4 regions of the Franconibacter daqui genome follow, and region 3 is predicted to be linked to each of the others. Evidence: predicted binding sites of a transcription regulator. Region 3 holds the regulator's gene; each other region holds the start of a gene.

Region 1 (7,838 bases), on a different contig from region 3:
AAAGTAATTCCCTAATTAACGAGAGATAAGCGTTATGACGATGAAAGTTGGATTTATTGGCCTTGGCATCATGGGTAAGCCGATGAGTAAAAACCTCATCAAAGCGGGTTATTCGCTGGTGGTTTACGATCACAACTCAGCCTCGGTTTCTGAGGTGATCTCTGCGGGCGCCGAAACGGCCTCCTCGCCAAAAGAGATTGCCGCGCAGTGCGACGTCGTTATTACCATGCTGCCTAACTCTCCGCACGTTAAAGAGGTGGCGCTGGGCGAGAACGGCCTCATTGCAGGGGCGCACGCGGGCCTGACGCTTATCGACATGAGTTCGATTGCGCCGCTCGCCAGCCGTGAAATTAGCGAGGCGTTACAGGCGAAAGGCGTGGGCATGCTGGATGCGCCGGTCAGCGGCGGCGAGCCAAAAGCTATCGACGGCACGCTGTCGGTGATGGTGGGCGGCGATAAAGCGTTATTCGATAAATACTATGATCTGATGAAAGCGATGGCGGGCTCGGTGGTGCATACCGGCGATATCGGCGCAGGCAATGTCACGAAACTCGCAAACCAGGTGATTGTGGCGCTGAACATCGCTGCGATGTCGGAAGCGCTGGTTCTGGCGACCAAAGCGGGTGTCAACCCGGATCTGGTTTATCAGGCGATTCGCGGCGGCCTTGCGGGCAGCACCGTGCTCGATGCCAAAGCGCCGATGGTGATGGAGCGCAACTTCAAGCCCGGTTTTCGTATCGACTTGCATATTAAAGATCTGGCGAACGCGCTGGATACCTCGCACGGCGTGGGCGCGCAGCTGCCGCTGACGGCGGCGGTTATGGAAATGATGCAGGCGTTGAAGGCGGATGGCTTGGGCACCGCCGACCACAGCGCGCTGGCGTGCTATTACGAAAAGCTGGCGAAAGTCGAAGTCGCAAAATAGCGATGAAATAACGACAGGGGCGCCGCTGGCGCCCGGTTATCTCTCCGGTCTGGATTACTTATGAAAATAGTCATTGCACCCGATTCATGGAAAGAAAGTCTCTCCGCCGCCGAGGTGGCGCAGGCGATTGAAAAAGGTTTTCGCGAAATATTCCCCCATGCTGACTATGTCTGCGTGCCGCTTGCCGATGGCGGCGAGGGGACGGTGGACGCGATGGTCAGCGCCACGCAGGGCACGACTATCACCACCCGCGTAACGGGGCCGCTCGGGCAGCCGGTGGAAGCCAGCTGGGGGATTTCGGGCGACGGCAACACCGCGTTTATTGAAATGGCGGAGGCGAGCGGTCTGGCGCTGGTGCCGACTTCGCAGCGCAACCCGCTGTTAACCACCTCGCGCGGCACCGGCGAGCTTATCCTGGCCGCGCTGGATCGCGGCGTGCGTCATATTCTTATCGGTATTGGCGGCAGCGCCACCAATGACGGCGGGGCGGGCATGGTGCAGGCGCTCGGCGCGAAGCTCTGCGAGGCTTCCGGCCAGGAGATTGGCCCGGGTGGGGCGTCGCTTGCGAAGCTCGCCCGCATCGATCTCTGCGCGCTTGATAGCCGTTTGCAGGAGTGCGATATCAAAGTCGCCTGCGACGTGACAAACCCGCTTACCGGCGAGCAAGGCGCTTCGTTTATCTTCGGGCCGCAGAAAGGCGCGGATCCGCAGATGGTGCGCCAGCTGGATGAGTGCCTGGCGCACTACGCGCAGGTTATCCGCAGCGAGTTGCAAAGAGACGTGGACGCCATACCCGGCGCGGGCGCGGCGGGCGGTATGGGCGCGGCGTTGATAGCCTTCCTGAATGCAGAACTCCGAAGCGGTATTGAGCTGGTAACAGAAGCGCTGCATCTGGAAAATCATATTCACAACTGCACGCTGGTGGTGACGGGGGAAGGGCGTATCGACAGCCAGAGCATTCACGGCAAAGTGCCGGTGGGCGTGGCGCGCATCGCGAAAAAGTATCATAAGCCCGTTATCGGCATCGCCGGCTCGCTGACGCCTGACGTGGCGGTGGTCCACCAGCATGGGCTGGATGCGGTGTTCAGCGTGCTCAACAGTATCGGCACGCTGGACGAGGCGCTGCGCAACGCCGCGGACAACGTTTACCGCTCGGCGAGAAATATCGCCGCCACGCTGCAGGTAGGGATGAGCGTGGCGGAAAAGCAGAGCCAGACGGTGAAAGAGTGCGAGCCTGGCGTGCTGTAAACCCCATTGGTTTCAGGCTGGCGGCAACGGCGTTTCCACGCCGTTGCCGGTTCCCCGTATCGTCTGGTAAACCTGCGCCACCTTCACAAAGTACTCGGTCAGGTAGTTGATGCACACCTGCACCTTCAGCGGCATTTTGTCTTTCTCGGTATAAAGCGCATAAACCGGACGCGGGTCGGACTGGTAGCGCGGCAATAAGATCTCAAGCTCCCCGCTGTTGATCTCATCGATCACCCACATTAGCGGCACATACGCGATGCCTGCCCCGGTTTTCACCCAGCGCGACAGCGTCATCGGGTCGTTGGTGACAAACCGTCCTTGCGGGATCAGACGCGTTGAAATCCCTTCCGGGGCAATCAGTTCAAACTCGTTGTCGGGCCGCACGCTATATTCAAGCCATGAATGGCTGGCGAGATCGGAAGGCTTTTCCGGCGCGCCGTTCAGGGCCAGATAGCTTTTGGCGGCGCAGACCACCATCGGCATAGAGCCGAGGCGACGCGAGAAAAGGCTGGAATCCTGCAATGCGCCGACGCGGATAACCAGGTCCAGGCCGTCGGCTATCAGATCCGGCGCCGGGATGCCGGTCACCAGATTGACCGTCAGGCCCGGGTACTCTCTGAGCATGTCCGCTGTCATGGTCGCCAGCACGTTTTGCGCCATGGTGGAGGAGCTGCCGATGCGCAGGGTGCCGATAGGCGTATTATTAAACGCATAGAGTTGTTCATGCACTTCCCGCACTTCATGCAGCATGCGGCGGCAACCCTGATAATAAATCCTTCCCGCTTCGGTCAGGCCGATGCTGCGGGTGCTGCGGTTGAGCAACTTAACCTGCAGTTCATCCTCAAGTTTTGATACCGTCTGGCTGATAGAAGAGACGCTCATCTGCAGCTGCCTTGCCGCACTGGTGAAGGAGCCGAGCTCCACCACCCTTGCGAATACGGACATGCGTTTTAGTCGTTCCATTATTCACTCTGGCTTAAAAGTGATTTAGATCACATATCGTAGATAACTTATTATCAGTTACGTTAATATATTATTACTAAGATAACCAACGCCGCGCTCTCTCCCGGCCATCCAGGCCACCCGGTTGCGGTCTATCGTTAATAATCGTCGCCTGCACAGTAATCAGAGTCATCATGAGTCTATTTCCCGTTATCGTGGTGTTCGGCCTCTCGTTTCCGCCGATCTTCATCGAGCTTATCTTATCACTGGCGATTTTCTGGCTGGTGCGCCGCCTGCTGGCCCCTACGGGGCTCTATGATTTTGTCTGGCATCCGGCTCTCTTTAATACGGCGCTTTATTGCTGCCTGTTTTATTTAATATCGCGTCTGTTTGTCTGAGGTTGATGTGAAAACGCTTACAAGAACACTCTCCCGTACTGCGATTACCCTGGTGCTGGTCATCCTGGCTTTCATCGCGATTTTTCGTGCCTGGGTTTATTACACCGAATCCCCGTGGACGCGCGACGCCCGTTTTAGCGCCGACGTGGTAGCCATCGCGCCCGATGTCGCCGGGCTTGTCACTGCCGTTAATGTCCACGACAACCAGCTGGTGAAAAAAGGTCAGGTGCTGTTTACCATCGACCAGCCGCGCTACCAGAAAGCGCTGGAAGAAGCCGAGGCGGACGTCGCCTATTACGACGCGCTGGCCGGCGAAAAACGTCGCGAAGCGGGCCGCCGCAACCGTCTTGGCATACAGGCGATGTCGCGCGAGGAGATCGATCAGTCTAACAACGTCTTGCAGACTGTGCTGCATCAGCTGGCGAAAGCGCAGGCGACCCGGGACCTGGCGAAACTCGATTTAGAGCGCACGGTTATCCGCGCGCCAGCCGACGGCTGGGTCACCAACCTGAACGTCTACGCCGGCGAGTTTATTACCCGCGGCTCTACCGCCGTGGCGCTGGTTAAACAGAACACATTCTATGTGCTGGCCTATATGGAAGAGACCAAGCTTGAAGGCGTGCGCCCAGGCTATCGCGCAGAGATTACGCCGCTTGGCAGCAACTCGGTGCTGCACGGCACCGTCGACAGCGTGGCGGCAGGCGTGACCAACGCCAGCAGCACGCGTGACGACAAAGGCATGGCGTCGGTGGACTCCAACCTGGAGTGGGTGCGCCTTGCGCAGCGCGTGCCGGTGCGTATCCACCTCGATCAACAAACGGGGAACCTCTTCCCGGCGGGCACGACCGCAACGGTAGTGATCACCGGCGAAAAAGACAGGGACCGCAGCCAGGAATCGCCTTTTAACAAGCTGATGCATCGGCTGCGCGAATTCGGTTAATCGTTATGGGCATCCTCTCTATCGCGCCGCAGCATGTGCGCTTCGCCATTAAGCTCGCCACCGCCATTGTGCTGGCGCTTTTTGTCGGCTTTCACTTCCAGCTTGAGACGCCGCGCTGGGCGGTGCTGACCGCCGCCATCGTCGCGGCGGGGCCCGCCTTTGCCGCAGGCGGCGAGCCGTGGTCTGGCGCTATCCGCTATCGTGGCATGCTGCGCATCGTCGGCACTTTTATCGGCTGTATCGCGGCGCTGGTGATTATTATCTCGATGATCCGCGCGCCGGTGGTGATGCTGATGGTCTGCTGCATCTGGGCGGGCTTCTGTACGTGGATTTCATCGCTGGTAAAAGTGGAGAACTCTTACGCCTGGGGGCTGGCGGGCTACACGGCGCTCATCATCGTCATCACTATTCAGACTGCGCCGCTCTCCACGCCGCAGTTTGCGGTGGAGCGTTGCAGCGAGATAGTGATAGGTATTTTTTGCGCCATCGTCGCCGACCTGCTCTTTTCTCCGCGCTCCATTAAGCGTGAAATCGACCGGGAGCTGGATAGCCTGCTGGTGGCGCAGTTCCAGCTTATGCAGCTTTGCATTAACCACGGCGACAGCGAAGCGCTGGATAAAGCCTGGGGCGCGCTGGTGCGCCGCACCACCGCGCTGGAGGGAATGCGCACCAACCTGAAGATTGAATCGTCGCGCTGGGCGCGGGCTAACCGCCGGTTGAAGGCGCTTAACACCGTGTCGCTGACGATGATTACTCAGGCGTGCGAAACCTGGCTTATTCAGAACAGTCGGCCGGAGGCTATCGCGCCCGAGTACCGTGAGCTGTTCGCCGAGCCGGTGGAAACGGCGGCTGACGTGCATAAGCGGCTTAAGTTTATGCGTCGCGTCATGGCCTGGACTGGTGAGCACGATACGCCAGTCACTATCTATAGCTGGATCGGCGCCGCGACCCGCTACCTGTTGCTGAAACGCGGGGTGATTACCAACGCGAAAATCAGCGCGGTGGAAGAGGAGGTGCTGAGCGGTGAGGTGGTGGTGAGACCGGTTTCGGCAGAACGTCATCACGCCATGATTAACTTCTGGCGTACTACCGTTTCCTGCCTGCTGGGCGCGCTGTTCTGGCTGTGGACCGGCTGGACCTCCGGCAGCGGCGCGATGGTGATGATTGCCGTCGTTACGGCGCTTGCCATGCGTCTGCCGAATCCGCGCATGGTCGCGCTCGACTTCGTCTATGGCATGCTGGCGGCGCTGCCGCTCGGGGCGTTCTATTTCCTTGTGCTTATCCCTGCCACCCAGCAAAGCATGCTGCTGCTCTGCATCAGCCTTGCGCTGCTTGGCTTTTTCATTGGCGTTGAAGTGCAGAAGCGGCGGCTCGGGTCGATGGGGGCGCTTGCAGGAACGATTAACATCATCGTGCTGGATAACCCGATGACCTTTCACTTCAGCCAGTTCCTCGACAGCGCTCTGGGGCAACTGGTGGGCTGTATGCTGGCGATGATGGTGATTCTGGTTATCCGGGATAACTCACAGGCGCAAACCGGGCGTACGCTGCTTAACCAGTTTGTCTCGGCGGCAGTCTCGTCGTTAACCACTAATAAGGCGCGCCGCCGCGAGAACCATCTGCCGGCGCTTTATCAACAGCTTTTTCTGTTGCTGAATAAATTCCCCGGCGATGTGGCGAAATTCCGCCTGGCGCTGAACCTGATTATCGCGCATCAGCGTCTGCGGGAGGTGCCCATTCCTGTGAATGCGGATCTCTCCGCGTTTCACCGCCAGCTGCGCAATACCGCCGATCGGGTGATTGCCGCAAGAAGCGTAGATAAGCGTCGTCAAACCTTTAAGCAACTGCTGGATGAGCTGGATATCTACCAGGAGAAACTGCGCGTCTGGGAGGCGCCGCTGCAGGTTACCGAGCCGGTGAAGCGCCTTACCACGATGCTGCATAAGTATCAGCATGCCCTGACGGACCGCTGATTTTCATCCGTTTTCCCCTCCGGACCGACGCCAGAAGCGTCGGTTTTTTTGTAGCTATACTTACGCAAGACGACAGGACACAACGGTCAGGAGGAGAAGATGACGATGCAAACCCTGGCGGATAACGCCCTTTTTCAGACAGGCTATCTGATTGATGGCACATGGCATACCGCAGCAAGCACCTTCGATGTGCTTAACCCGGCCACAGGCGAGGTGGTAGCGAAAGTCGCTAAGGCAGGCAAGAAAGAGACCGAAGCGGCGATTGCCGCCGCGAGCCGCGCTTTTCCGGCCTGGCGGGCAAAGACGGCGAAAGAACGCTCAGAAATCCTTTACCGTTGGTACCAGCTGATCATTGAGAACAAAAGCTGGCTTGGCGAGCTGATGACCACCGAGCAGGGGAAACCCCGCAAGGAGGCGGAAGGCGAGGTGGAGTACGCCGCAAGCTTTATTCAGTGGTTCGCCGAGCAGGCCAAGCGCGCCAACGGCGAGATAATCCCGCCCATTAAGCCGGGTTCCCGCATTCTGGCGACCCGAGAGCCGGTGGGCGTCGTGGCGGCCATTACGCCCTGGAACTTCCCGATGGCAATGCTGACCCGCAAGCTTGGTCCGGCGCTCGCCGCAGGCTGCACCGGGGTGATTAAGCCCGCCAACAATACGCCGCTTTCCGCTTTCGCGCTGCTGGCGCTGGCTAAGCAGGCGGGGGTGCCGGACGGCGTGCTCAATGCCGTGGCGGGCAACACCTCGGAAATCAGCGACGCCATTATGGCCAGCCCGCAGGTGCGTAAAATCTCCTTCACCGGTTCTACCGCCGTAGGGAAAACGCTGATGCGCAACGCGGCGGAAACCATGAAGAAGGTCTCCATGGAGCTTGGCGGCAACGCGCCTTATATCGTTTTTGACGACGCCGATATCGACGCGGCGGTAAAAGGGGCTATCGCCAATAAATTCCGTAATGCAGGCCAGGTATGCGTAAGCGTAAACCGCTTTTTTATTCAGGACGGGATTTACGAGCGCTTCGTGAATCAGCTGGCGGAAGCGGTTAAGGCGCTTAAAGTCGGCAACGGCATGGATGACGGCGTGGTCGTCGGCCCGCTGATTGAGCAATCGGCCGTGGATAAAGTACGTGAACACGTCGAAGACGCGGTAGCGAAAGGGGCAAAAGTGCTGGTGGGCGGCAAGCCGCACGAACTGGGCGGCAACTTCTGGCAACCTACCGTCCTGATTGACGCTAACGACGAAATGAAGCTTGCGCAGGAAGAGACGTTTGGCCCGCTGGCGGCCTGCTTCCGTTTTAAAACGGAAGAGGAGGTGATTCAGCGCGCCAACAATACCCCTTATGGCCTTGCGGCTTACTTCTACACGCAAAACCTGCAACGCGTTTTCCGCGTTTCCCAGCAGATTGAGAGCGGCAT
Region 2 (7,838 bases), on a different contig from region 3:
GCTTTGTACTGCATGGTGACCGATGCGTTCGGCTCAGTCAGGATGCGCTCAAAGTCTTCGGTGGTCAGCGCCTGCAGCTCTACGCGGATAGGCAAGCGGCCCTGCAGTTCCGGAATAAGGTCAGACGGGCTTGCCACCTGGAACGCGCCGGAGGCGATAAACAGGATGTGGTCGGTTTTCACCATGCCGTGCTTGGTGGAGACGGTGCAGCCTTCCACCAGCGGCAGCAGGTCGCGTTGCACGCCTTCGCGGGAGACATCCGGGCCGGAAACGTTGCCGCGCTTACAGATTTTGTCGATCTCGTCGATAAAGACGATGCCGTGCTGCTCAACCGCTTCGATAGCCTGCTCTTTCAGCTCTTCCGGGTTAACCAGCTTCGCCGCTTCTTCTTCCACCAGCAGCTTCATGGCGTCTTTGATTTTCAGCTTGCGCGGTTTCTGCTTCTGGCCGCCCAGGTTCTGGAACATCGACTGCAGCTGGCTGGTCATCTCTTCCATACCAGGAGGCGCCATAATCTCCACGCCCATCGGCGCGGCGGCGAGATTGATTTCAATCTCTTTGTCGTCGAGCTCGCCTTCACGCAGTTTTTTGCGGAACGCCTGACGGGCGGCGGAAGGCTCCTGCGCCTGCTCCGGCTGGCCCCAGTTGTTCTTTGCTGGCGGGATCAGAACGTCAAGAATACGCTCTTCGGCCAGCTCTTCAGCGCGATAGCGGTTTTTCTCGATGGACTGCATGCGCACCATTTTAATAGCGGAATCGGTTAGATCGCGGATGATAGAATCCACTTCTTTACCTACGTAGCCCACTTCGGTGAACTTGGTCGCTTCCACTTTAATAAACGGCGCGTTGGCGAGCTTCGCCAGACGACGGGCGATTTCGGTTTTACCGACGCCGGTCGGGCCAATCATCAGAATATTTTTCGGCGTCACTTCATGGCGCAGCTCTTCGTTAAGCTGCATACGGCGCCAGCGGTTACGCAGCGCGATAGCGACAGAACGCTTCGCCGCGTCCTGACCGATAATGTGTTTGTCGAGTTCGCTGACAATTTCGCGAGGAGTCATTTCAGACATGGGAGATCCTTACGCTTTAGAAGGTAATTCTTCGATGGTGAGGAAGTGGTTGGTGTAGATGCAGATATCACCCGCAATCCCCAGCGACTTCTCTACGATTTCACGAGCGCCAAGCTCGGTGTTTTCCAGCAGCGCGCGCGCCGCGGCCTGCGCGTAAGGCCCGCCGGAACCGATGGCGATCAGGTCGTTTTCCGGCTGCACCACGTCGCCGTTGCCGGTGATGATAAGCGAGGCGTTTTCATCCGCCACCGCCAGCAGCGCTTCGAGGCGGCGCAGCATACGGTCGGTGCGCCAGTCTTTCGCCAGCTCAACGGCGGCTTTGACCAGATGGCCCTGGTGCATTTCCAGCTTGCGTTCAAACAGTTCAAACAGCGTGAAGGCGTCTGCGGTGCCGCCTGCAAAACCGGCGATAACTTTGTCGTTATACAGGCGACGCACTTTTTTCACGTTGCCTTTCATCACGGTATTGCCCAGGGTGGCCTGTCCGTCACCACCAATCACGACCTGGCCGTTGCGGCGCACACTTACTATTGTTGTCACGAGCAATCCCCTTATTGCATAGGCTAAAGAAGGGCCCCGCACGGTGTACGGGGCAGAATGCAATTATAGATGGGGGGCGTTTCGGGGCTTTCAACCCCCGGCGGCGAGACGAATGCAGTTTGAATGGCCCGCAAGCTTCAGGCGGGTGAGGGTGCCGTCGGCGTTCTCTTTGCCTTTCATCGGGCCGATAACCACGCGGTTCCAGCCGTTGTTGGCGGTAATGCGTGAATCAAAGCCCTCGAAGGCCAGCTGCGCGCGTACGGTTTCCGCCTGTTCCGCGCCTTTAAACGAGCCGCACTGCACCATCCAGCGGCGCTCGTCTTTTTTCGCGGCAGGTTGTTTTGCCGTTTCCGCCTCGCGGGTGACCGGTGCGCTCTGCTCGGTTTTCGGCTGCGTACGCGTCGCGGTGTTATGCGGCGGCGTTTGCAGCAGATCCTGATAAGGCTGCTGTTGCGCGTTGCTGCGAACCGGCTGCGCGGTTTTCACTTGCGGCTGCTGATACGCCTCGGTGCGCACAGGCTGTTGCTGATAGCTCTGCGTCTGACGCGTTTGCTGCTGATATGCCTGCGGCTGACGAGTCTGCTGCGGCTGGTATGGCTGCTGCTGCTCGGCGACACGCTGCGGGTTACGCTGCTGCTGCGCCGCCGCGTTCAGCTGTTGCTGCTGAATAAGCCGCTGGCGCTGCAGCGTTTGCTGGCGCTGCTCCGGCGTCTGCTCATTCCACGGCACTTCGCTTAGTTGCGTCGGCTGCTGGCGCATATCCGCCTGCATCTGATCAAGCAGCTGGCGCTGTTCGTTGGTCAGTTGCTCCTGGTTCATGATTTCCCCGCCTGCCGTAGGCTCGGTGGGTTTCACAACGCCAGGCTGGCGGCTTTCCAGCTCTTTAATATAACGCCAGCGCTCTTCCGGCTTCGGCGGCAGCCCGTTGCCCGCCACTTTATGGCCCGGCAGCGTCTCCGCCTCTTCTTTCTTGTGATGGGTAATAAAGTACAGGGCGCCGATAAAAGCGACCACCACAGCGGCCGCGATGGCGACCATAGCCGGGGAAACAGCAGGCAGGTTACGTTGCTTTTTGCGGGTAGGACTCTTTTTGCGCCGCGCGGGAGCCGGCTGTCCGCGGCGTACATAATCTCTTTGTGCCACTATCGTTTCGCTGTATTCGTTCGTTATCAGCCCGCCATGTTACTTAAGGGGCGGCCCTTTGACCAGTCGGGGGCGTCTTAAAGCCGCTTATTTTCGCGGCTTCGGCGCGCTGCTTGAGCCGCGGACCACCAGCTCGCAATCGAGCAGGCGCGAACCGCTGTTGACCGTCTGCCCGTGAAGTTGATCGAGCAGCAGCAGCATCGCTTCGCGGCCGATATCAAAACGCGGCTGCGCGACGGTGGTCAGCGGCGGGTCGCAGAAGGCGGAAAGCGAAATATTATCGAAACCTATCAGCGAGATATCGTCCGGCACCTTATAGCCGCGGCGTTTAGCGAGCGAGAGCGCCCCAAGGGCCATTACGTCGCTGTGACAAAAAACGGCGGTGGGAGGCTTAGGCAGGTCGAGCAGTTGTGAAAGCGCGTTGGCGCCCGCCTCGTAGGTAAAATCGCCCCGGGCGATATAGTGCGGGTCGACGGTAATGCCGCAGCGGCGCAGCGCCTGTATGTAACCCTGCAGGCGATAATGGCACAGCGGCATCTCTTCCGGCCCGGCGATGCAGGCGATGCGCTCGTGGCCCAACTCATGCAGGTAATTGACCGCGTTAAAAGCGGCGGTGAGGTTATCAATATGCACCGTCGGCAGTTCCAGCTCCGGCGCGAATTCATTCGCCATCACCATCGGCGGCAGGTTGCGCTGCTCCTCTTTGCTGGCGTCGAAAGGCAGCCGGGAGCCGAGCAGCAGCATGCCGTCGATTTGCTTGGTAATAATCAGGTCGATGAATGTTTTTTCCTGCTGGTTCTGGTGGGCGCAGTCGCCAATCAATACCAGATAGCCTTGCTCCGCCGCCGTGACTTCAATGCCGCGAATAATTTCGCTGAAAAAAGGGTCGCAAATATCCGGTACGATAACGAGGATAGTGCGGGATTCGTTGCGCTTGAGGCTGCGGCTGAGCGAGTTGGGCAGGTAGCCCACGTCGATAGCCGCCTGTTCAACGCGGTGGCGGGTGGTCTGCGATACCTTTTCCGGGTTCATTAAGGCGCGCGATACCGTGGCCGTCGAAACGCGAGCTTTGGCGGCGACATCTTTCATGGTTGCGGCGGCAACCTGCTTCTTGGGCTTCAACTTCTTCTCCTCACCTGCGCCACGGCGGACGCAGATACATCCTGTATCTGACCTACATCACATTCATATCAGCTATTTAAAGCACCGACTTACAAAAATTACATCAGTAATGTGATGGAGATTTTATTTTTTTCGATATGTTTCGCAGAAATCGGCAGGTTGGTTAACTTTCGATCGGGTCGACATCCAGCACCCACTTCACTTTACGCGCGGCGGGCAGGGTGTTGACGAGCGCCAGGCTGTTGCCAAGCAGGCGCTGTAAATGTTGCCGGGAGGGATGCTGTAAAAGCAGTTGCCAGCGGTAGCGGCCGCCGCGTTTGGGTTGCAGCGCGGGCACCGGGCCGAGGATCCATAAATGGTCGTCCGCCAGCGGGCTGGAGCGCAGCAGGTTATGCATCTGATGCAGGAACTGCGGCGCTTCCTGGTTGTTATGATCTTCAGCGCGAATCAGCACATGGCTGCTGAACGGCGGCAGTGAAACGCCGACGCGCTCCGCCAGCGCCTGATCGGCGAAGGCGTCATACCCCTGGCTTAAGAGCGTCTGTAATAAAGGATGCTCCGGGTGGTGGGTCTGTAGGATCACTTCGCCCTGTTTGCCGGCGCGGCCAGCGCGGCCCGCCACCTGGGTATAAAGCTGCGCGAAACGTTCGGCGGAGCGGAAATCGGCGGAAAACAGCGCGCCGTCGACATCCAGCAGCGCCACCAGCGTGACGTCAGGAAAGTGATGCCCCTTCGCCAGCATCTGGGTGCCGATAAGAATACGCGCGCCGCCGCGATGCACTTCCGCCAGGTATTGCTCCAGCGCCCCCTTGCGGCTGGTGGTGTCGCGGTCGATGCGGGAAATTGGCACGTCGGGGAAAAGCGGCGCGAGCGTCTGCTCCAGCTGCTCTGTGCCCAGCCCCACCGGCACGGTATGCGTGGAGCCGCACTGCGGGCACTGGCGCGGCACCGGGCGCTGGCTGTCGCAGTGATGGCAGCGCAACTGATGCGTCGCCTGATGCAGCGTGTAGTAATGGTCGCAGCGCGGGCATTCGGCAATCCAGCCGCAGTCATGGCACAGCAGCGCAGGGGCGAAGCCGCGGCGGTTAAGAAACAGGATGACCTGGTTATTGGCCTGCAAATGCTGGCGCATGCTGGCGATAAGCGCGGGCGCAAGCCCCGCCTGCAGCGGCTGGCCTTTTAAGTCCAGAACGTGCTGCAGAGCCGGGCGCGCGTTGCCGGCGCGACGGGTTAGCTTCAGCATGCGGTATTTACGCTGGCGCACGTTGTGCAGCGTTTCCAGCGCAGGCGTGGCGGAGCCAAGGATAATAGGGATCTGCTCGGTATGGGCGCGATAAACCGCGAGATCCCGGGCGTGGTAGCGGAACCCTTCCTGCTGCTTGTAGGAGCTGTCGTGTTCTTCGTCGATAACGATGACGCCCAGATTTTTAAACGGCGTGAAGAGCGCGGAGCGGGTGCCGATAACGATGGCCGCTTCGCCGCTTTTCGCCTTAAGCCAGGCGCTCAGCCGCTCGCTGTCGTTAAGCCCGGAGTGTAAAACTTCCACCGGCGCGTTAAAGCGTTCGCGAAAGCGGGCGATGGTCTGCGGCGTCAGGCCGATTTCCGGCACCAGCACCAGCGCCTGGCGGCCCTGGGCAAGCACATTCTCCAGCACGCTGAGGTAAACCTCCGTTTTGCCGGAGCCGGTTACGCCCGCCAGCAGCCAGGCGGAAAAGCTGTCCGCCGCGCTGTGAATGGCGCCTACCGCAGTCGCCTGTTCGGTATTAAGCCGCAGACGATCGCCGGAAACGTGGAACGCGGCGCGCCAGTCGGTAACGGCAGGCGATTCGCTGCGCAAATCGCTTAGCGCCTTTTCCCGCAGCGCCTGGAAAGCGGCGTCGGTAAAGCCGAGCTCATTGACTTCATGGCGCCAGATATTGCGCTGGCGCAGCGCGGCCAGCGCCTGCTGCTGCTTCGGCGCGCGCTTAAGGCTTTGCAGGTCGACGCTGCGTCCTTCGTCGGTGGCGAACCAGTACCATAAAGGCGCCGGGCTTGCGGGTTTACCCTGGCGCAACAGCACCGGCAAGGCGTGAAACAGCACGTCGCCAAGCGGATGATGATAATAATCTGCCGCCCACAGCAGTATCCGCCACAGCGCGGGCGGAAAGAGCGTCTCTGCGTCGAGCGTTTCCACCACGCTTTTTAGCTCATCACGCGGCAGTTCGCTCTGCTCGCTCACGGAGACCACAATGCCGACGCGCTGCTGCTTGCCGAAAGGCACGCGCACGCGGCAGCCTGCGGCCGCCGTCATTTCGTCAGGCAGCAGGTAGTCAAAAGTGCGGGCTAAAGGAACGGGCAAGGCAACATGAGCAACAGGCATGAAAATCATCCGGCTGATAAATACGACGCCATAGTGTACACTGTGTGTCCGTAAAATGGCGCACTCTCTGCTGGGCTGTCCGGCGTTGCCGGCGCGGAAGATTGCAGACAGATTTGCATTGGGTGGTTATTTTCTGTATGATTCGCCGCCTTTGATGTGCAGTTCCGCCATCAAACCTTACTATCAACATCGCGTGGTGTCTGGCGTCAGGGCCGGAAGAGCGACGCGGCCTTAACCGAGGTTTTCCCATGAAAAAAGGTATTCACCCGAATTATGTAGAAATTACTGCAACTTGCTCTTGCGGTAATGTTATCAAAACCCGCTCTACTGTGGGTCACGACCTGAACCTGGACGTGTGCGGCAAATGCCACCCGTTCTTCACTGGTAAGCAGCGTGTTGTTGATACCGGTGGTCGTGTTGAGCGTTTCAACAAACGCTTCAGCATCCCGGGCAGCAAATAAGCTACCCAAAGAAAAGGCGCCGAAAGGCGCCTTTTTTGTTTCTGCGAATCAGTATTCCCAGGTATCCGGGTCGATGCCCAGCTCACGCATAATAACCTTCGCCTCTTCCGGGATCTCGTCGCTGCGGTCTTTACGCAGGTCTTCATCGTTCGGCAGGGGCTGGCCGGTAAACGCGTGCAGGAACGCTTCGCACAGCAGCTCACTGTTAGTGGCGTGACGCAGGTTGTTCACCTGACGACGCGTGCGTTCATCGGTGAGGATTTTTAACACTTTCAGAGGAATGGAAACCGTAATTTTTTTAACTTGTTCACTCTTCTTGCCGTGCTCAGCGTAGGGGCTGATATATTCGCCGCTCCATTCAGCCATGAGATACCTTTAATCCTCTCAGTCATTGGTCCAGGGTCAAAACCTGACGAATCTCACGGTCTTAACCATAACGTCTTTTAGTGTACAGCGTAGAATATACCGTGATGACGGCGCTCGCGCTGCTGCACTGCTCTAAAACCCCAATTTTAACGGTTATTACGCTTTTGCTCAATCTATACGCAAAGAAGTTTAGATGTCCAGATGTATTGACGTCTATTGCCTCAGTGTTTACTCTGTGGCCTGACTTTTATCCGATAAGCCAGGAAACGACTCACCATGACGCGTAAACAGGCCACCATCGCAGTTCGCAGCGGATTAAACGACGACGAGCAGTACGGCTGCGTTGTCCCGCCTATTCATCTCTCCAGCACCTACAATTTCACCGGCTTCAACGAGCCCCGCGCTCACGATTACTCCCGTCGCGGCAACCCGACGCGTGACGTCGTGCAGCGTGCGCTGGCGGAGCTGGAAGGGGGCGCGGGCGCGGTGTTGACCAATACCGGCATGTCGGCCATACATCTGGTCACTACCGTCTTCCTTAAGCCTGGCGATCTGCTGGTGGCGCCGCACGACTGCTACGGCGGCAGCTACCGTCTGTTCGACAGCCTGGCGAAACGCGGCTGCTATCGCGTTAAATTCGTCGATCAGGGCGATGAGGCGGCGTTAAACGCGGCGCTGGCGGAAAAACCGAAGCTGGTGCTGGTGGAAAGCCCGAGCAACCCGCTCCTGCGCGTGGTGGATATTGCGAAAATCTGCGAACTTTCTCGCGAAGCCGGA
Region 3 (7,838 bases):
AAAACGCCCGGTTTCAACCTCTATCTCTTTACCATCCAGTTTCAGTTGCGGCTGCATCATGGTTCGCTCCTCAAATTTAGTTATTGTCCGTGCGACACATTTAATATTGTCCATGAGACATTAAATGGCAAGCACTAATTTTCGCGCTTTCCTCACCGCGAAGTTAACATACTGATTATTAATAAAATAAAGGTTTACTTTGCCCGACAGAGCGAGACTGTTAAACTTGTCCCTCCGACAATTAGCCTGAACTGACCATGACGACAGAAGCGGAATACCTGCAGCAATACGATCCCTCGCGTTTTCCTTCGCCGCTGGTGACGGTGGACAGCGTGCTGTTCACAATTGCGGAGCAGGCGCTAAGCGTTTTGTTGGTACAGCGCGCCAGACAGCCGCAGCAGGGGCGCTGGGCGCTGCCAGGCGGGTTTATTGATATTGAAAAGGATGATTCAACCCACGCCACGGCGCTGCGTAAGCTTACCGAAAAAACCGGGGTCAGCCCTTCCTGGCTGGAGCAGCTGGAGACGTTTTCCGGCCCGACGCGCGACCCGCGCGGCTGGAGCCTGACCGCCGCCTGGTTTGCGCTTATCGCCTGGGTCGATTGCCAGCCCCATATCGCCTCGGTGAGCGACGCGAAGTGGGTGCCGGTATCGGCGCTGCCGAACACGGAACTCGCCTTCGATCACAGCGAGATTATCCAGGCAGCCCTTCATCGCCTGCGCCAGAAAACCATGTATTCGCTGTTGCCGGTCTACTGTCTGCCGGAGCGCTTTACCCTGACGCAGCTGCATGAGGCGACGGAAATCATTCTTGGCCAGCCAATCCAGCGTAAGAGCCTGATTCGCCGGTTTGAAGCCTCCGGCATGTTTGAAGAAACCGGCGAAAGCGTGGCGACCGGCGCACGCAAAGCGCGGCTCTGGCGACGCAAGGCAGATGCCAACATTCACCTTTTCTCACGTAATCTGCTGGCGGAATAGTCTTTTTTCCAAACGCCCGGTTCGTTATCGTGCCCCGCCGCACCAAATCATCAACAATATGAATAACAATCGTTATAGTCATTCGCGAACTCATTACATTAATCTGGTGCTATGGCCGAAATAACCCCTGCAGAACTGACCGCTCCACCCACCGGCTCGCAACATTTTCAGCCGATGCCGGGCCTGAGCAACGCGCATCTGCAAACCATGCTGCCGCGGCTGCTACGCCGTCGGCTACAGTTTACGCCGCACTGGCAACGCCTCGACTTGCCGGACGGCGATTTTGTCGATCTCGCCTTTAGCGAAGAACCGCAAGCCGCTCGCCACAAGCCCCGGCTGGTCGTTTTTCATGGGCTGGAAGGCAGCTTGCACAGCCCCTACGCGCATGGGCTTATCCATGCGGCGAAGCAGCGCGGCTGGCTTGGCGTCGTGATGCATTTTCGCGGCTGCAGCGGCGTGCCGAACAAAATGCCGCGCATCTATCATTCTGGCGAAACCGAAGACGGCACCTGGTTTCTGAACTGGCTGAACCGGCGCTTCGGCGAAGCGCCGACTGCGGCGGTGGGCTTTTCGCTGGGCGGTAATATGCTGGCCTGCCTGATGGCGAAGCTGAACGCAGACTTTCCGCTGGCGGCGGGCGTGGTGGTTTCCGCGCCGTTGATGCTGGAAGCGTGCAGCTACCATATGGATAAAGGCTTCTCCCGCGTTTATCAGCGCTATCTGCTGAACCTGCTGAAGGCGAACGCGAGCCGCAAGCTTAAGGCGTGGCCCGGCACGCTGCCGATAGACCTGGCGCAGCTTAAGCGCCTGCGCCGCATCCGCGATTTCGATGACGCCATTACCTCGAAAATCCACGGGTTTCGCGACGCCATCGACTACTACCGCCAGTGTAGCGCTCTGCCTTTACTGAACCAGATAACGCGACCTACGCTTATCATCCATGCCAAAGATGACCCGTTTATGGATCATCACGTGATCCCGCAACGTGAAACGCTGCCTGCTAATATCGAGTATCAACTGACCGATCATGGCGGACATGTAGGCTTCGTTGGCGGCACGCTGCGACGTCCGCAGATGTGGCTGGAAAAGCGTATTCCCGACTGGTTAACGACTTATCTGGACCGATAAATGATCATTCCCTGGCAAGACCTACCGCCCGAGACGCTGGACAACCTGATTGAAGCGTTTGTCTTGCGCGAAGGCACCGATTATGGTGAACATGAACGTTCGCTCGAACAAAAAGTGGCCGACGTTAAGCGGCAATTACAGAACGGCGAAGCCGTTCTGGTGTGGTCTGAACTGCACGAAACGGTCAATATCATGCCGCGCGGGCAGTTCCGTGGCTGATGGTCAGCCTGACTTGTTGTCAGGCTGACGCCAGAGCGAAGCAAACTATTCCGCCAGCGCCGGAACGCTGGCGTCAGTGGCGTACCTTTTTCGCGTATCCATGGAGTTCTCGCTATGTCATCAAGACACCCGGTTATCGCCGTTACAGGTTCCAGCGGCGCAGGCACGACCACCACCAGCCTTGCGTTTCGTAAGATCTTCGCTCAGCTAAACCTTCATGCTGCGGAAGTGGAAGGCGACAGCTTTCACCGCTATACGCGCCCGGAAATGGATATGGCTATCCGCAAGGCGCGCGATTTAGGCCGGCATATCAGCTATTTTGGCCCCGACGCCAACGACTTTGGCCTGCTTGAACAAACCTTTATCGAGTATGGACGCAGCGGCCAGGGGAAATCGCGCAAATACCTGCATACCTATGATGAAGCGGTGCCGTGGAACCAGGTGCCGGGCACCTTTACGCCCTGGCAGCCGCTGCCGGAGCCTACCGACGTGCTGTTTTATGAAGGGTTGCACGGCGGCGTGGTCACGCCGCATCACAATGTGGCGCAGCATGTGGATTTGCTGGTGGGCGTAGTGCCTATCGTCAACCTTGAGTGGATCCAGAAGCTGATTCGCGATACCAGCGAGCGAGGGCATTCGCGCGAGGCGGTGATGGATTCCGTGGTGCGATCAATGGAAGATTACATTAACTACATCACGCCGCAGTTTTCCCGCACCCATATTAACTTCCAGCGCGTGCCGACAGTGGATACGTCGAACCCCTTCGCGGCGAAAGGCATTCCTTCGCTCGATGAAAGCTTCGTGGTTATCCACTTTCGCAACCTTGAAGACATCGATTACCCCTGGCTGCTCGCCATGCTTCAGGGTTCCTTCATTTCTCACATCAATACGCTTGTCGTTCCCGGCGGCAAGATGGGGCTGGCGATGGAATTAATCATGCTGCCGCTGGTGCAGCGATTGATGGAAGGGAAAAAAATTGAATAAGGCGGCTGACGCCGCCCCGAGTCAGACCTCTACCACCTCATAAGAGTGGGTGATGTTGACCGCTTTGCCGAGCATCAGCGCCACAGAGCAATATTTCTCAGCGGAGAGATCCACCGCGCGCGCCACGGCCGCCTCCTTCAGCGCCTTACCCGTTACGATAAAGTGCAGGTTAATGTGAGTGAACAACCGCGGCGCTTCTTCGCGGCGTTCTGAGGTCAGTTTCACTTCGCAATCCTGAACGTCATGACGCCCTTTTTGCAAAATAGACACCACGTCGATAGCGCTGCAACCGCCCGCCGCCATCAGCACCATTTCCATCGGGCTTGGCGCTTTATCGCCGGAATTGCCGTCCATCAGGATTTGGTGCCCTGAAGCGGATTCGCCCAGAAACGTCAATCCCTCAACCCACTTTACTCGTGCCTGCATAATCATCACTCCGATGTATAAAAATTTTTGACAGATTACGCGCCAGTTGCGAAAGAGGCAACGGAAGGGCGACCTGCGTCAAGCTGAAACGAGACAATAGAAGACACCCATGAAAAGCTATGCTAAAACAGTCTGGATGCTGCGGCGATACATTGATGTTATGCATGTATGCAGAGGACAAGACAATTTACCGGCTGCGACGACATGGACAGCCAACTTCCCGGGATGCGGGAAGATAATGATTGCAAAGCCAGATGGGGGACCCGCGCCCCGTCTTTGGAGCCAGTTTAAACAGAGGATAACAGCGCATGGTGCTTGGCAAACCGCAAACAGACCCGACTCTCGAATGGTTCTTGTCACATTGCCACATTCATAAGTACCCATCGAAGAGCACGCTGATTCACCAGGGTGAAAAAGCGGAAACGTTGTATTACATCGTTAAAGGCTCAGTGGCAGTGCTGATCAAAGACGAAGAGGGCAAGGAGATGATCCTCTCGTATCTGAATCAGGGAGACTTTATCGGCGAACTGGGCCTGTTTGAAGAGGGCCAGGAGCGCAGCGCCTGGGTTCGCGCCAAGACCGCTTGCGAAGTCGCCGAGATTTCCTATAAAAAATTCCGCCAGCTTATCCAGGTGAACCCGGACATCCTGATGCGCCTCTCTTCGCAGATGGCGCGTCGTCTGCAAGTCACCTCTGAAAAAGTCGGCAACCTGGCGTTCCTCGACGTAACGGGCCGCATCGCCCAGACGTTGCTCAACCTGGCGAAACAGCCGGACGCCATGACCCATCCCGACGGCATGCAGATTAAAATCACCCGTCAGGAAATCGGCCAGATCGTGGGCTGCTCCCGCGAAACCGTTGGCCGCATCCTGAAAATGCTTGAAGATCAAAACCTGATCTCCGCGCACGGTAAGACCATCGTGGTTTACGGCACCCGCTAAGCCGCCTTAAAAAAACGGCGTGTCGCTTCGGTAACACGCCGTTTTTGTTTCTACACTTACCTCTATGTTTCGCCGTCTCATTTATCACCCGGAAGTGAACTACGCCCTGCGCCAGACGCTGATCCTGTGTCTGCCGGTGGCGGTTGGGTTACTGCTGGGCCATCTGCAACAGGGCCTGCTTTTTTCGCTGGTGCCTGCCTGCTGCAACATCGCCGGGCTCGATACGCCCCACAAGCGCTTTTTCAAACGTCTGGCGGTCGGCGCTTCGCTCTTTGCCGTCAGCAGTTTTACCGTGCAACTGTTACTGGCGGACAATCTGCCGCTGCCGCTTATCTTTTTAGGCATGGCGCTGCTGCTTGGCGTGACGGCGGAGATAAGCTCGCTGCATGCCCGGCTGCTGCCCGCTTCGCTTATCGCCGCTATTTTTACGCTAAGCCTTGCGGGGAACATGCCGGTCTGGGAGCCTATCCTGCTCTATATTTTCGGCACGCTCTGGTACGGGCTGTTTAACTGGTTCTGGTTCTGGCTGTGGCGCGAGCAGCCGCTTCGCGAGTCGCTAAGCTTGCTGTATCGCCAGCTGGCGGACTATTGCGAAGCGAAATATAACCTGCTGACGCAGCATACCGACCCGGAGACCGCCCTGCCCCCGCTGCTTACGCATCAGCAAAAAGTGGTGGACCTTATCAGCCAGTGCTACCAGCAGTTGCACATGCTGGCGGCCGGGAAACAGAGCGGCTATAAGCGTCTGCTGCGCACCTTCCAGATGGCGCTGGATTTGCAAGAACATATTTCGGTCAGCCTGCATCAGCCGGAGGAGGTGCAAAAGCTGGTGGAGCGCAGCCACGCCGAGGCGGTGATCCGCTGGAACGCACAGACCATCAGCGCGCGACTGCGCGTCATGGCCGACGACATCCTCTACCATCGTTATCCGCAGCGTTTCGCCATGGATAAGCAAATCGCCGCGCTGGAGAAAATCGCCCGCCAGCACCCGGACAACCTTGTAGGGCATTTCTGCGAATACCACTTCAGTCGCATCGCCCGCATCCTGCGCACGCAGCGCCCACTCTATGCCCGCGACCTGATGGCCGACCGGCAGAAACGGCTGCCGCTATTCCCGGCGCTGAAAAGCTACCTTTCGCTCAAATCCGCCGCTTTGCGCAACGCCGCACGGCTGGGAGTGATGCTGAGCATCGCAAGCCTCGTTGGCAACGCGTTCCATCTGCCCAAACCGTACTGGATCCTCATGACCGTAATGTTTGTGACGCAGAATGGCTACGGGGCGACGCGGGTGCGCATTCTCCAGCGAGCGGCCGGCACGCTGGCGGGGTTAATCATCGCGGGCGTCACGCTGCACCTGCATGTGCCGCAGGGCTACATGCTGCTGGTGATGCTGGCTATCACGCTCATTAGCTACCTTATCCTTCGCAAAAACTATGGCTGGGCGATGATTGGCTTCACGGTGACGGCGGTTTACTCCTTACAGCTGCTGTCGCTGAACGGCGAACAGTTTATCGTCACCCGGCTTATCGACACGTTGATTGGTTGCTTTATCGCTTTCGGCGGTATGGTCTGGCTGTGGCCGCAGTGGCAAAGCGGGCTGCTGCGCCAGAACGCCCACGACGCGCTGGAGGCGGACCAGGAGGCGCTGCGCCTTATCCTGAGCGACGACCCGCAGCCTGCGCCGCTTGCCTGGCAGCGGATGCGTGTCAACCAGGCGCATAACGCGCTTTATAACTCGCTGAACCAGGCGATGCAGGAGCCTGGCTTCAACGCCCACTACCTGGATGATATGAAGCTTTGGGTTACGCACAGCCAGTTTATCGTTGAGCATATCAACGCCATGACGACGATGGCGCGCGAGCACCATATGCTGACGCCGGAACTGGCGGCGCGTTATCTGGAGTCCTGTGAAATTGCGTTGCAGCGCTGCCAGCAACGGCTGGAATATGATGAGCCGGGGGAATCCCACGACGCGAATATTCTGGAAGGGCCAGAGACGCTGCCGGATACCGCGTTGAGCGTCATGGAACAGCATGTGCACCGTATTCTCGGCCACCTGAACACCATGCATACGATCTCTTCGGTAGCATGGCGTCAGCGGCCCCATCACGGCATCTGGCTTAAGCGCCGTCTGGGCTGATTAGCCTGTTACGCGCGCTACGGCTTTCGCAAAGCGCGCCATCCCTTCGTCGATATCCGCGCTTTCCACCACCAGCGACGGGGCGAAGCGCATCACATCCGGCCCGGCGTTCAGCACCATCAGCCCTTCACTGGCGGCGGCGTACAGGAAATCCCGCGCGCGGCCTTTATAAGCGGGTTTCAGCTCCGCGCCGATCAGCAGGCCCATCCCGCGAATGTCGCTAAAAAGGTCGTACTGCTCATCGATAGCGCGCAGGTGACGTACAAACTGCTCGCGCTTCGCGTTAACGCCGTCCAGCACTTCCGGCGTGTTGATGATATCAAACGCCGCGCCCGCCACCGCGCAGGCCAGCGGGTTGCCGCCATAGGTGGAGCCATGCGAGCCGACATGGAACGCCGAGGCCACATCCTGCGTCGCCAGCACCGCGCTTACCGGGAAACCGCCGCCAAGCGCCTTCGCGCTGGTCAGAATGTCTGGCGTCACGCCGTAATGCATATAGGTAAAAAGCTTGCCGGTGCGGCCCATGCCGCTCTGTACTTCATCAAACACCAGCAGCGCCTGATGCTGGTCGCAAAGTTCGCGCAGCCCCTGTAAAAACGCCGGCGTGGCGGCGGTAACGCCACCTTCTCCTTGCACAGGCTCAACCACCACCGCGCAGGTGTGGTCGTCCATTACCGCTTTAACGGCGCTCAGGTCATTAAAAGGCACGTGGATGATGTCGGCTGGCTTAGGACCAAAGCCATCGGAATATTTCGGCTGCCCGCCGACCGAAACGGTAAACAGCGAGCGGCCATGAAACGCATTATGAAACGCGATGATTTTCGTTTTGTAAGGGCTGTGGCGGGTAATCGCGTAATGACGAGCCAGTTTGAACGCCGTTTCATTGGCTTCGGTGCCGGAGTTCATAAACAGCACGCGGTCAGCAAAGGTGGCTTCAATGATTTTACGACCGAGGCGCAGCGCCGGTTCGTTGGTAAACACGTTGCTGGTATGCCAGAGGGTTTCACCCTGCGTTTTCAGCGC
Region 4 (7,838 bases), on a different contig from region 3:
TTCATCCAGACAGCGCGCCGCCTCGTTAAGCATCATCATGACGCAGCGTTCGGCGATTTGCGCCCCGGTAAGCCGGTTGACGGGCTTCACGCCGGTTAACGTATAAATAGCCGGGTCTGGCTGTTTTTTGCTTTTACGCCCTTTCGCAGGATAAAGATAGAAACCGCGGCCATTTTTTCTGCCTTTGCGATCGTCCTTCAATATTGCTGCAACGGCGTCGTGCGGCGCGCTGAAGCGGGAGCCATACGCTTTTTCCAGCACCGGGATAATTTTAGTGCCTACGTCAATGCCTACCTCATCCAAAAGTTGGATCGGACCAACCGGGAAACCAAACTTCACCAGCGCGTCATCAATATGTTCAATGCTCTCCCCTTCCATCAGGCAGCGCATCGCTTCATTCATATAGGGAGCAAGAATACGGTTGACGTAAAACCCGGCGCAGTCGGCCACCACAATCGGCGTCTTGCCCTGCTTTTTGGCAAGCTGCACGGTGGTGGCGATGGTTTCCGCACTGGTGCCGGCGTGCGGAATCACCTCCACCAACGGCATTTTGTCGACCGGGCTAAAATAATGCAGGCCGATGACCTGTTCAGGCCGCGCCGCGTTCGCAGCGATATCGCCAATCGGCAGTGAAGAGGTATTCGAGGCGAAAATCGTATGCGGCGCGGCGTGCTGCTCCACTTCCTGCACCATCTTTTGCTTGAGCGCCAGGTCTTCAAAGACCGCTTCCACCACGATATCGCGATGATGAAAGCCGCGGTAATCGGTGGAACCGGAAATTAACGCCATCTGGCTGTCGCGCTCTGTTGCTTTGAGATGGCGGCGGCGCACCTTTTTCTCAAGCAGATCCCAGCTGTGTTTCAGCGCGTGGCTGATGCCTTTTTCATTAATATCCTTGATGCGAACCGGCAGCTTGCCCTTACTGGCGGTGACATAAGCGATGCCGCCGCCCATCAGCCCGCCGCCCAGCACGCCCACTGCGCGAAGAGGCCTCGGCTGCGCCTCGCTGCCAGTCTCTTTTTTAAGCTCGGTGCTGGCGAAAAAAATACCGCGCAGCGCCGCCGACTGCGGCGTCATCGCCAGCTCGCCAAACGCTTTCGCTTCAGCGTCGTAGCCGCTCGCGCTCCCCTGCTCAAGCCCGGTGCGTACGACATCGATGATGCGCCGCGCCGCCGGATAGTTGCCATGGGTTTTCTGCTCGGTTTGCTTTGTCACCATTTTAAACAGCAGCGCACGGCCCAGCGGCCCGGCGAGCACGCGTTCGCGCACCGGCAAACGCCGCCCGTTGCCGCGCCCTTTTTTTACCAGCGCTACGGCGGCATCCAGCAAAATAGAGGATGGCACCACATCGTCCACCAGCCCCACTTTCAGCGCCTGGCGCGGACGCAGCTGCTTGCCGGCGAGGATCATCTCCAGCGCCGTGCTAACGCCAGTCAGCCTCGGCAGGCGCTGAGTGCCGCCGGAACCGGGCAGCAGCCCCAGCTGCACTTCCGGCAGGCCCAGCAGCGTTTTAGGGGAGTCGGTGCAGACGCGGCGATGGCAGGCCAGCGCCAGCTCCAGCCCACCGCCGAGACACGGACCGTTAATCGCCGCCACGACCGGGATCGGCAGCGCATGAATATCCGCCATGATCTGCTGCCCCTGGCGCGCCAGCGCTTCCGCCTCCTGGGCCGTTTTGCAGCTGGCTATCATGTTGATATCAGCGCCGGCGATAAAGTTGTCCGGCTTGCCGGAAATAAACACAACCCCTTCCAGCGCTTTGTTATCGCGAATTTGCCGAAGAATGGCGCGCACCTGCGGACCAAACTCCGCCTTCAGGGTATTCATTTTCTCGTCCGGCACGTCGATAGTTACCACCGCCACGTTATCCGGGCGAACGTGAAGATAAAACGCGGATGTCGATTCCATTATTCGGCCTCCAGCACCATTGCCGCGCCAAGGCCCCCCGCCGCACAGGCGGTCACCAGGCCAAAGCCGCCGCCGCGGCGGCGCAGTTCGTTTAAGGTTTGGGTAATCATGCGCGCGCCGGTGGCGGCAAACGGATGCCCGTAGGCGATGGAGCCGCCCAGCACGTTGAATTTTGACTCATCCACGTCGCCCGTCGCGCGATCGCGTCCAAGCACCTCACGGGCAAAACGATCGCTTGCCAGCATTTTTAAATTCGTGAGCGTCTGCGAGGCGAAGGCTTCATGCATGTCGAACAGAGTTATATCGTTAAGCGTAAGTCCGGCGCGCTCCAGCGCCAGCGGCGTCGACCAGGCGGGGCCGAGCAGCATATCTTCCCACACATCGACTGCGGTAAAAGCGTAGCTTCTCAGGTAGCCCAGCGGCTGCAGCCCCAGCTCTCTGGCGCGGGATTCGGTCATCAGGATAACTGCCGCAGCGCCGTCGGTGAGCGGCGTGCTGTTCGCGGCGGTTACGGTGCCGTGCTGACGGTCGAATGCCGGGCGCAGCTTAGCGTAATCGGCTATTGTCGAGTTTTTGCGAACGTTATTATCTTCGCTAAAGGGTTCGCGGTAAGGCGGCACGTAAGCGGTCATAACCTCCTGCGCAAGTTTCCCCTCTTCCCAGGCCTTTGCGGCCAGTTGGTGCGAGCGGTGCGCCAGCGCATCCTGCTGCTCGCGGGTAATGCCATGGGTTTTCGCCATCTGCTCGGCGGTATCGCCCATCCGCAGGCCCGTGGAGTATTCCGCTACCGCTGGCGGCACCGGCAGCAAGTCGCGCATCCGCAGACGTGAAAAAAGCTTAAGCCGCTGGCTCATGGTGCGCGCTTTGTTCGCATCCACCAGCGTGCGCGCCAGCGTTTTGCTCACACCAATCGGCAGCACAGAAGAGGAATCCGCCCCGCCGGCAATCCCGGCGCGAATCGTGCCCGCCAGCAGGCTTTCCGCGACGTTGGCTACCGCCTGGAAGCTGGTGGCGCAGGCGCGGCTGACGCTGTAAGCGTCGGTATGAACGTTCATCCCGGTGCCAAGCACAATTTCACGAGCGATATTGGGCGCTTCCGGCATTTGCACAACCTGGCCAAACACCAGCTGTTCGATAACGTCTGGCGAGATTTCGCTGCGCGTCAACAGTTCACCGACCACCATCTTGCCGAGATCGACCGCCGGAACGCCGTGAAACGCCGTCGCCTGACGGGCGAAAGGGGTACGTAACCCACTGATAATCGCGATGCGATCCCCCTGCCGGGTGACCAGCGGTAATGCCTGACTCATAACCTTCCCCTGTAAAAACGTTAAAGCGCAAAAGTGGTCTGACCTGATAACATTCTTAACCAAAAATTTACATTGAGCCAATCAGAGAGAGGAAAAAGTGCGAGGCGAAACACGAATTGAGGGGCAAAAGAAAACGCCTTCCTGGCAAAAAGAAGGCGTTTTAAGAAGAAGGGTTTACCGCAAGCCGAGCTGGAAGATCATGGTTTCCGCCTGGCAGGCAAAAACAAAATCGATATCCATCTGTACGCCGCCTTCCACCTCGGTAAAGCGCGGCGTGACCTGACACGGCTCCGACTCCACTTCACGGGCCTTCGCCGTCAGGGCCGCCAGGGTTTCCTCTGCTTCGGCGCGGCTTGCGAATACGCGGCTGTAAGAGGCGGTACAATCGGTATTGTCCATGATGGTACCCACATCAATACAGCAACAAACCGGGGTTTCATCAGCACTGCATTTACTCATTGTGATTTCCTCTTTTAATAACGCAAAAACGATGCGGTTATTTTACGCTGCCGGAAATTCACCCTCCACATTAACTTTGTTTAAGCGGCGATAAGTGACCGAAATCACAATTAAAAATGATCTAACGCAAAATTCACCCAACCTGATGATCGACGCCGCTTCGAATTTTGCAGACGGGATCGCGTTTCGAAGATCACAATTGAAAAATGTTATAAACATACTTGCAACATATCGGCTGGTCGGACCTATACTCTCGCCACTGGTCTGATTTGTAAGCTGTACCTCAGACCCTACACTTCGCGCTCCTGTTACCTTAGGTAACATTATTTAAAAATAATAAATGGATGAGGTTATGGTCATGAGCCAGAAAACCCTGTTTACCAAATCTGCTCTCGCGGTCGCAGTGGCAATCGTCTCTTCTCAAGCCTGGTCTGCAGGTTTCCAGCTAAACGAATTTTCTTCCTCTGGCCTGGGCCGTGCCTATTCAGGGGAAGGCGCTATCGCCGATGATGCGGGCAACGCAAGCCGCAACCCGGCGCTGATTATGATGTTTGACCGCCCGACCTTCTCCGGCGGCGCCATTTTTGTAGACCCGGACGTCAACGTCTCCGGCCGTTCGCAGACAGGCCGCAGCCTGGACTCGGACAACATCGCGCCGACCGCCTGGGTGCCGAACCTGCATTTCGTGGCGCCGATTAACGAGCAGTTTGGCTGGGGCGCGTCAGTTACCTCTAACTACGGCCTGGCGACGGAATATAACGACAGCTATACCGCTGGCTCTGTGGGCGGCAAGACTGACCTCGAAACCATTAACCTTAACTTAAGCGGCGCCTATCGCCTGGACAACCACTGGAGCTTCGGCGTAGGCTTCGACGCGGTTTATGCGCGCGCGAAGATTGAACGTTACGCAGGCGATCTGCCGCAGCTGCTTGCAGGCGGCATTGCAAGACAAGCGCAGGCGGGTCTTATTCCTGCGGCGACTGCGCGCGCTATTGCAGCCCAGGCGGCTGGCATCAGTTCTGATACTCAAATCGCCTATCTGAAAGGCGATGAGTGGGGCTTCGGCTGGAACGCGGGGATCCTTTATGAAGTAGATAAAGATAACCGTTACGGCTTTACCTACCGTTCTGAAGTAAAAATCGACTTTGACGGCGATTATAAGAGCAGCCTGCCTGCGGCGATTAACCCGATTAACGCCGCCTATGGTCTGGGTCTGCCTTACGGCACCGGCGGCAGCACTACGGGCGGCTCGCTGACGCTGAACCTGCCTGAAATGTGGGAAATCTCCGGTTATAACAAAGTGGCGCCGCAGTGGGCCGTACACTACAGCCTGACCTACACCAGCTGGAGCCAGTTTGAAGAGCTGAAGGCGACCAACAGCAACGGCCAGACGCTGTTCCAGAAAGAAGAGAACTTCAGGGATGCTTACCGCATCGCGCTGGGCACCACTTATTACATGGACGATTACTGGACCTTCCGCACCGGTATCGCGTTTGACGACAGCCCGGTGCCAGCCGACCACCGCTCCATCTCCATTCCGGACCAGGATCGTCTGTGGCTGAGCGCCGGCGCTACTTACGCCTTCAATAAAGATGCTTCCGTGGACGCCGGCATTTCTTATATGCACGGTCAGCACGTGGAATTCACCGAAGGCCCGTATACCTTCAAATCTGAAGGTAAAGCCTGGCTGTATGGCGTGAACTTTAACTACGCGTTCTGATAACGGTTTACTTATCAAAAAAGGCGGGCCGATGGCTCGCCTTTTCTTTTGCGTGGGAATATTACCTGCCCTGCAAACCGGCCTGGTTTCAACCGGCGCCGATAAAAAAGGCGAACCCGGAGTTCGCCTTTTTTACATTCTGCCATCGCTTATTCAGCATCAATCTCTTTGAGATCGTCCTGAATCGCCTGGGCGTTCGGGTTCTCTTGCGGCTTGAGTTTACCGCCATTGGCGATAAAGTCATGGCGCTGGAAGTAAGCTTCACGCACCAGAATATAAGGGTCCGAAGACTGGCGCAGCAGGCCGTCGGAATCCAGCAGTTGCGCACGGGTTTCCACCCCTTCCACCGCCCATTTCCCAACCGACAACGGCCAGGTCAGCCAGGAGAGCACCGGATAGAGCGTATCCACCGCGTCGCCGCCATCTTCACGCAGCGTAAAGCTGCCGTAAAAAGGCAGTTGCAGATAAGGACCATAGCCCACGCCGTAATAGCCCAGCGTGCTGCCAAAACGGTGCGGCTCTTCGCGCGCCAGCTTGGGATTCGCCATGCCCGCCACATCGATAAAGCCGCCCATCCCCAGAAGGGTGTTGAGGAAGAAGCGGGTAAAGTGCACCATCCCCTGGTAAGGATTGCCCTGCAGGAAATAGTTCACCATCACCGCCGGCTCTTCCAGGTTGCCAGTGAAGTTGCTCAGGCCATTGCGCGCAGGTTGCGGCACATAATCGCGCCAGGCGACCGCCACCGGGCGCAGTACGTACGGGTCTACCACGTTAAAGTTGAAGTTATACATGGTGCGGTTGAACCCTTCGAACGGGTCCGAACGTCCCTGCTCCGTTTGCGAAGAGCTGGCGCAGCCCACCAGCAGCGTGGCGGCCAGAGCAAGCCCGGTCAGGCGAAATTTCATCTCAGTCTCCCTGTAAAGTCGTCGCGCTCAGGGTTGAGGCTGCGAAACCTCAACTTCCACCGGCGTGGAAGCATTGAACTGAATCAGCGCGCTCTGGCCTGTCCAGTCCCCCGTCTGCGGTGCGGGCGTGCCCGCCTGCGAAATATGCACTTTAATAATTCCCTGACGCACCGAGGAAAGCAGCCTGTCCGGCATCATGGCGTTGGTATCGTCAAGAGTAAGTGTTAGCGGAAAATGTCCCAGCGGCAATTTTTTTGCCGCGACAGGCACTGCTGAAACGCCATCAGTGACGGAAACAAAGACTATCCCCTTCTCGGGTAAGGCTTTTTCCGCCTGCGGCGACAGCGTGATTTTAACAGCCACTTTCGCGTTGTCCATGCCGCTTTCCACTTTCGCCTGCGCGATGCTGCGCATGATAACCGCGCGGCGCTCATCGTCAGCAGGCAGCAAGCGCAGCATTATTTGCCAGGCGCCAATCGCTTCTTTATAACGCTGCTGCTCAAAAGCGCTGAAAGCGAGCAGGCCGAGCGCGCGAATATTGGTATGCTGTTGGGAAAGCACCTCCCGGAGCAATTTTTCGCCCTGCTGGTTATCTTCCGCATCCGACGAACGGGTAAGCACTTCAGCATAGTCGAGCTTCGCGTCAAGGTTATCCGGCGCCAGTCGCCAGGCGCGCTCAAAGGCCGCCGTGGCGGTGGAAGCGTTGTTCAGCACCATACCGATGCGCCCAAGCATCATCCAGCCTTCGGCGTTTTGCGGGTCATCCTGCAGACGCGTGCGCAGCCCAAGCCCCAGGCGCGCCATCTCTTCCATCGTCAGCGGTTTCGCGTCCGGGTCCATCACCCGCTGGATAAGCGCTGGCGTCTGTTGCGTAACCTGCTGCCATTCCAGCACGTGAGACAGGCTGGATGTTTTGATAAAAGCGCCAATGCTGACCGCCGCCAGCAGAATGACGCCTGGCAACAGCGCCAGACGGCCGAAGGGGCGGTGTTTCGCAGGCTGCTGCTCAGGAATATCCGCGAGCAGGCTTTGCTGCAACTCCACCACCATTTCATCGCGCCCGGGGATTTTCTCCTCTTCCAGCTCGCGCAGGCGAGAGTGGTAAAAAGCGCGGTTAAGCGTATCGCGATCGACCGCCGGGCGCCCGGCCCACGGAAAAAAGAGCAACGCCGAAACGGCCGCCAGTAAAACAGCAATGACAGTAATTAGCAGCGTCATGGCAGGTTCCTTTTTTCATCGAGCAGCTTCGCCAGCCGCTGGCGTTCTGCTTCACTGAGCGCGCCCTGCGCGGCTCTTTTACGGCTGCGGCGAACAATCATCACTGCGCCGCCGAGAACAAACAAGGCAGGCAGCAGCCAGAGAATAATCGTGCCCGGCGTGACCGGCGGTTCGTACGTCACAAAATGGCCATAGCGCGCCACCATATAGTCGATAATCTGCTGCTTGCTCTGTCCCTGCTGCATCAGCTCGTAGACCTTCTGGCGCATGTCGGCAGCGATCATGGCGTTAGAATCGGCAATGCTGTTGTTCTGGCAT

Evidence for each region. The regulator CRP, encoded in region 3, controls carbon source genes, mostly activating them, when cyclic AMP is high. The targets are predictions, from matches to a motif close to ATGTGANNNNNNTCACAT.
Region 1: a site for CRP is predicted at 3,154-3,171, ahead of aaeR (HTH-type transcriptional activator AaeR). Genes of this name have one in related genera too.
Region 2: a site for CRP is predicted at 3,921-3,938, ahead of cytR (DNA-binding transcriptional regulator CytR). Genes of this name have one in related genera too.
Region 4: a site for CRP is predicted at 3,770-3,787, ahead of IEX01_RS16755 (YfcZ/YiiS family protein). Genes of this name have one in related genera too.

Annotation. Positions count from the first base shown of each region.
Region 1 covers NZ_BMKJ01000002.1:42,251-50,088, forward strand. Annotated here, with positions in the region: gene garL (2-dehydro-3-deoxyglucarate aldolase) at 1-7, shown strand, start outside; gene garR (2-hydroxy-3-oxopropionate reductase) at 35-925, shown strand; gene IEX01_RS09505 (glycerate kinase) at 986-2,173, shown strand; gene aaeR (HTH-type transcriptional activator AaeR) at 2,186-3,136, opposite strand; gene aaeX (p-hydroxybenzoic acid efflux pump operon protein AaeX) at 3,310-3,513, shown strand; gene aaeA (p-hydroxybenzoic acid efflux pump subunit AaeA) at 3,521-4,453, shown strand; gene aaeB (p-hydroxybenzoic acid efflux pump subunit AaeB) at 4,459-6,426, shown strand; gene IEX01_RS09530 (NAD-dependent succinate-semialdehyde dehydrogenase) at 6,526-7,838, shown strand, end outside.
Region 2 covers NZ_BMKJ01000007.1:49,215-57,052, reverse strand. Annotated here, with positions in the region: gene hslU (ATP-dependent protease ATPase subunit HslU) at 1-1,070, opposite strand, end outside; gene hslV (ATP-dependent protease subunit HslV) at 1,080-1,610, opposite strand; gene ftsN (cell division protein FtsN) at 1,701-2,753, opposite strand; gene cytR (DNA-binding transcriptional regulator CytR) at 2,841-3,875, opposite strand; gene priA (primosomal protein N') at 4,039-6,234, opposite strand; gene rpmE (50S ribosomal protein L31) at 6,483-6,695, shown strand; gene metJ (met regulon transcriptional regulator MetJ) at 6,744-7,061, opposite strand; gene metB (cystathionine gamma-synthase) at 7,338-7,838, shown strand, end outside.
Region 3 covers NZ_BMKJ01000004.1:344,746-352,583, reverse strand. Annotated here, with positions in the region: gene prs (ribose-phosphate diphosphokinase) at 1-60, opposite strand, end outside; gene IEX01_RS15560 (NUDIX hydrolase) at 258-977, shown strand; gene IEX01_RS15555 (hydrolase) at 1,089-2,105, shown strand; gene IEX01_RS15550 (YheU family protein) at 2,106-2,324, shown strand; gene IEX01_RS15545 (phosphoribulokinase) at 2,439-3,308, shown strand; gene IEX01_RS15540 (OsmC family protein) at 3,330-3,734, opposite strand; gene crp (cAMP-activated global transcriptional regulator CRP) at 4,043-4,675, shown strand; gene IEX01_RS15530 (YccS/YhfK family putative transporter) at 4,740-6,815, shown strand; gene argD (bifunctional acetylornithine/succinyldiaminopimelate transaminase) at 6,816-7,838, opposite strand, start outside.
Region 4 covers NZ_BMKJ01000005.1:223,267-231,104, reverse strand. Annotated here, with positions in the region: gene fadJ (fatty acid oxidation complex subunit alpha FadJ) at 1-1,908, opposite strand, end outside; gene fadI (acetyl-CoA C-acyltransferase FadI) at 1,908-3,218, opposite strand; gene IEX01_RS16755 (YfcZ/YiiS family protein) at 3,393-3,677, opposite strand; gene fadL (long-chain fatty acid transporter FadL) at 4,030-5,397, shown strand; gene mlaA (phospholipid-binding lipoprotein MlaA) at 5,547-6,302, opposite strand; gene ccmI (c-type cytochrome biogenesis protein CcmI) at 6,330-7,520, opposite strand; gene IEX01_RS16735 (cytochrome c-type biogenesis protein) at 7,517-7,838, opposite strand, start outside.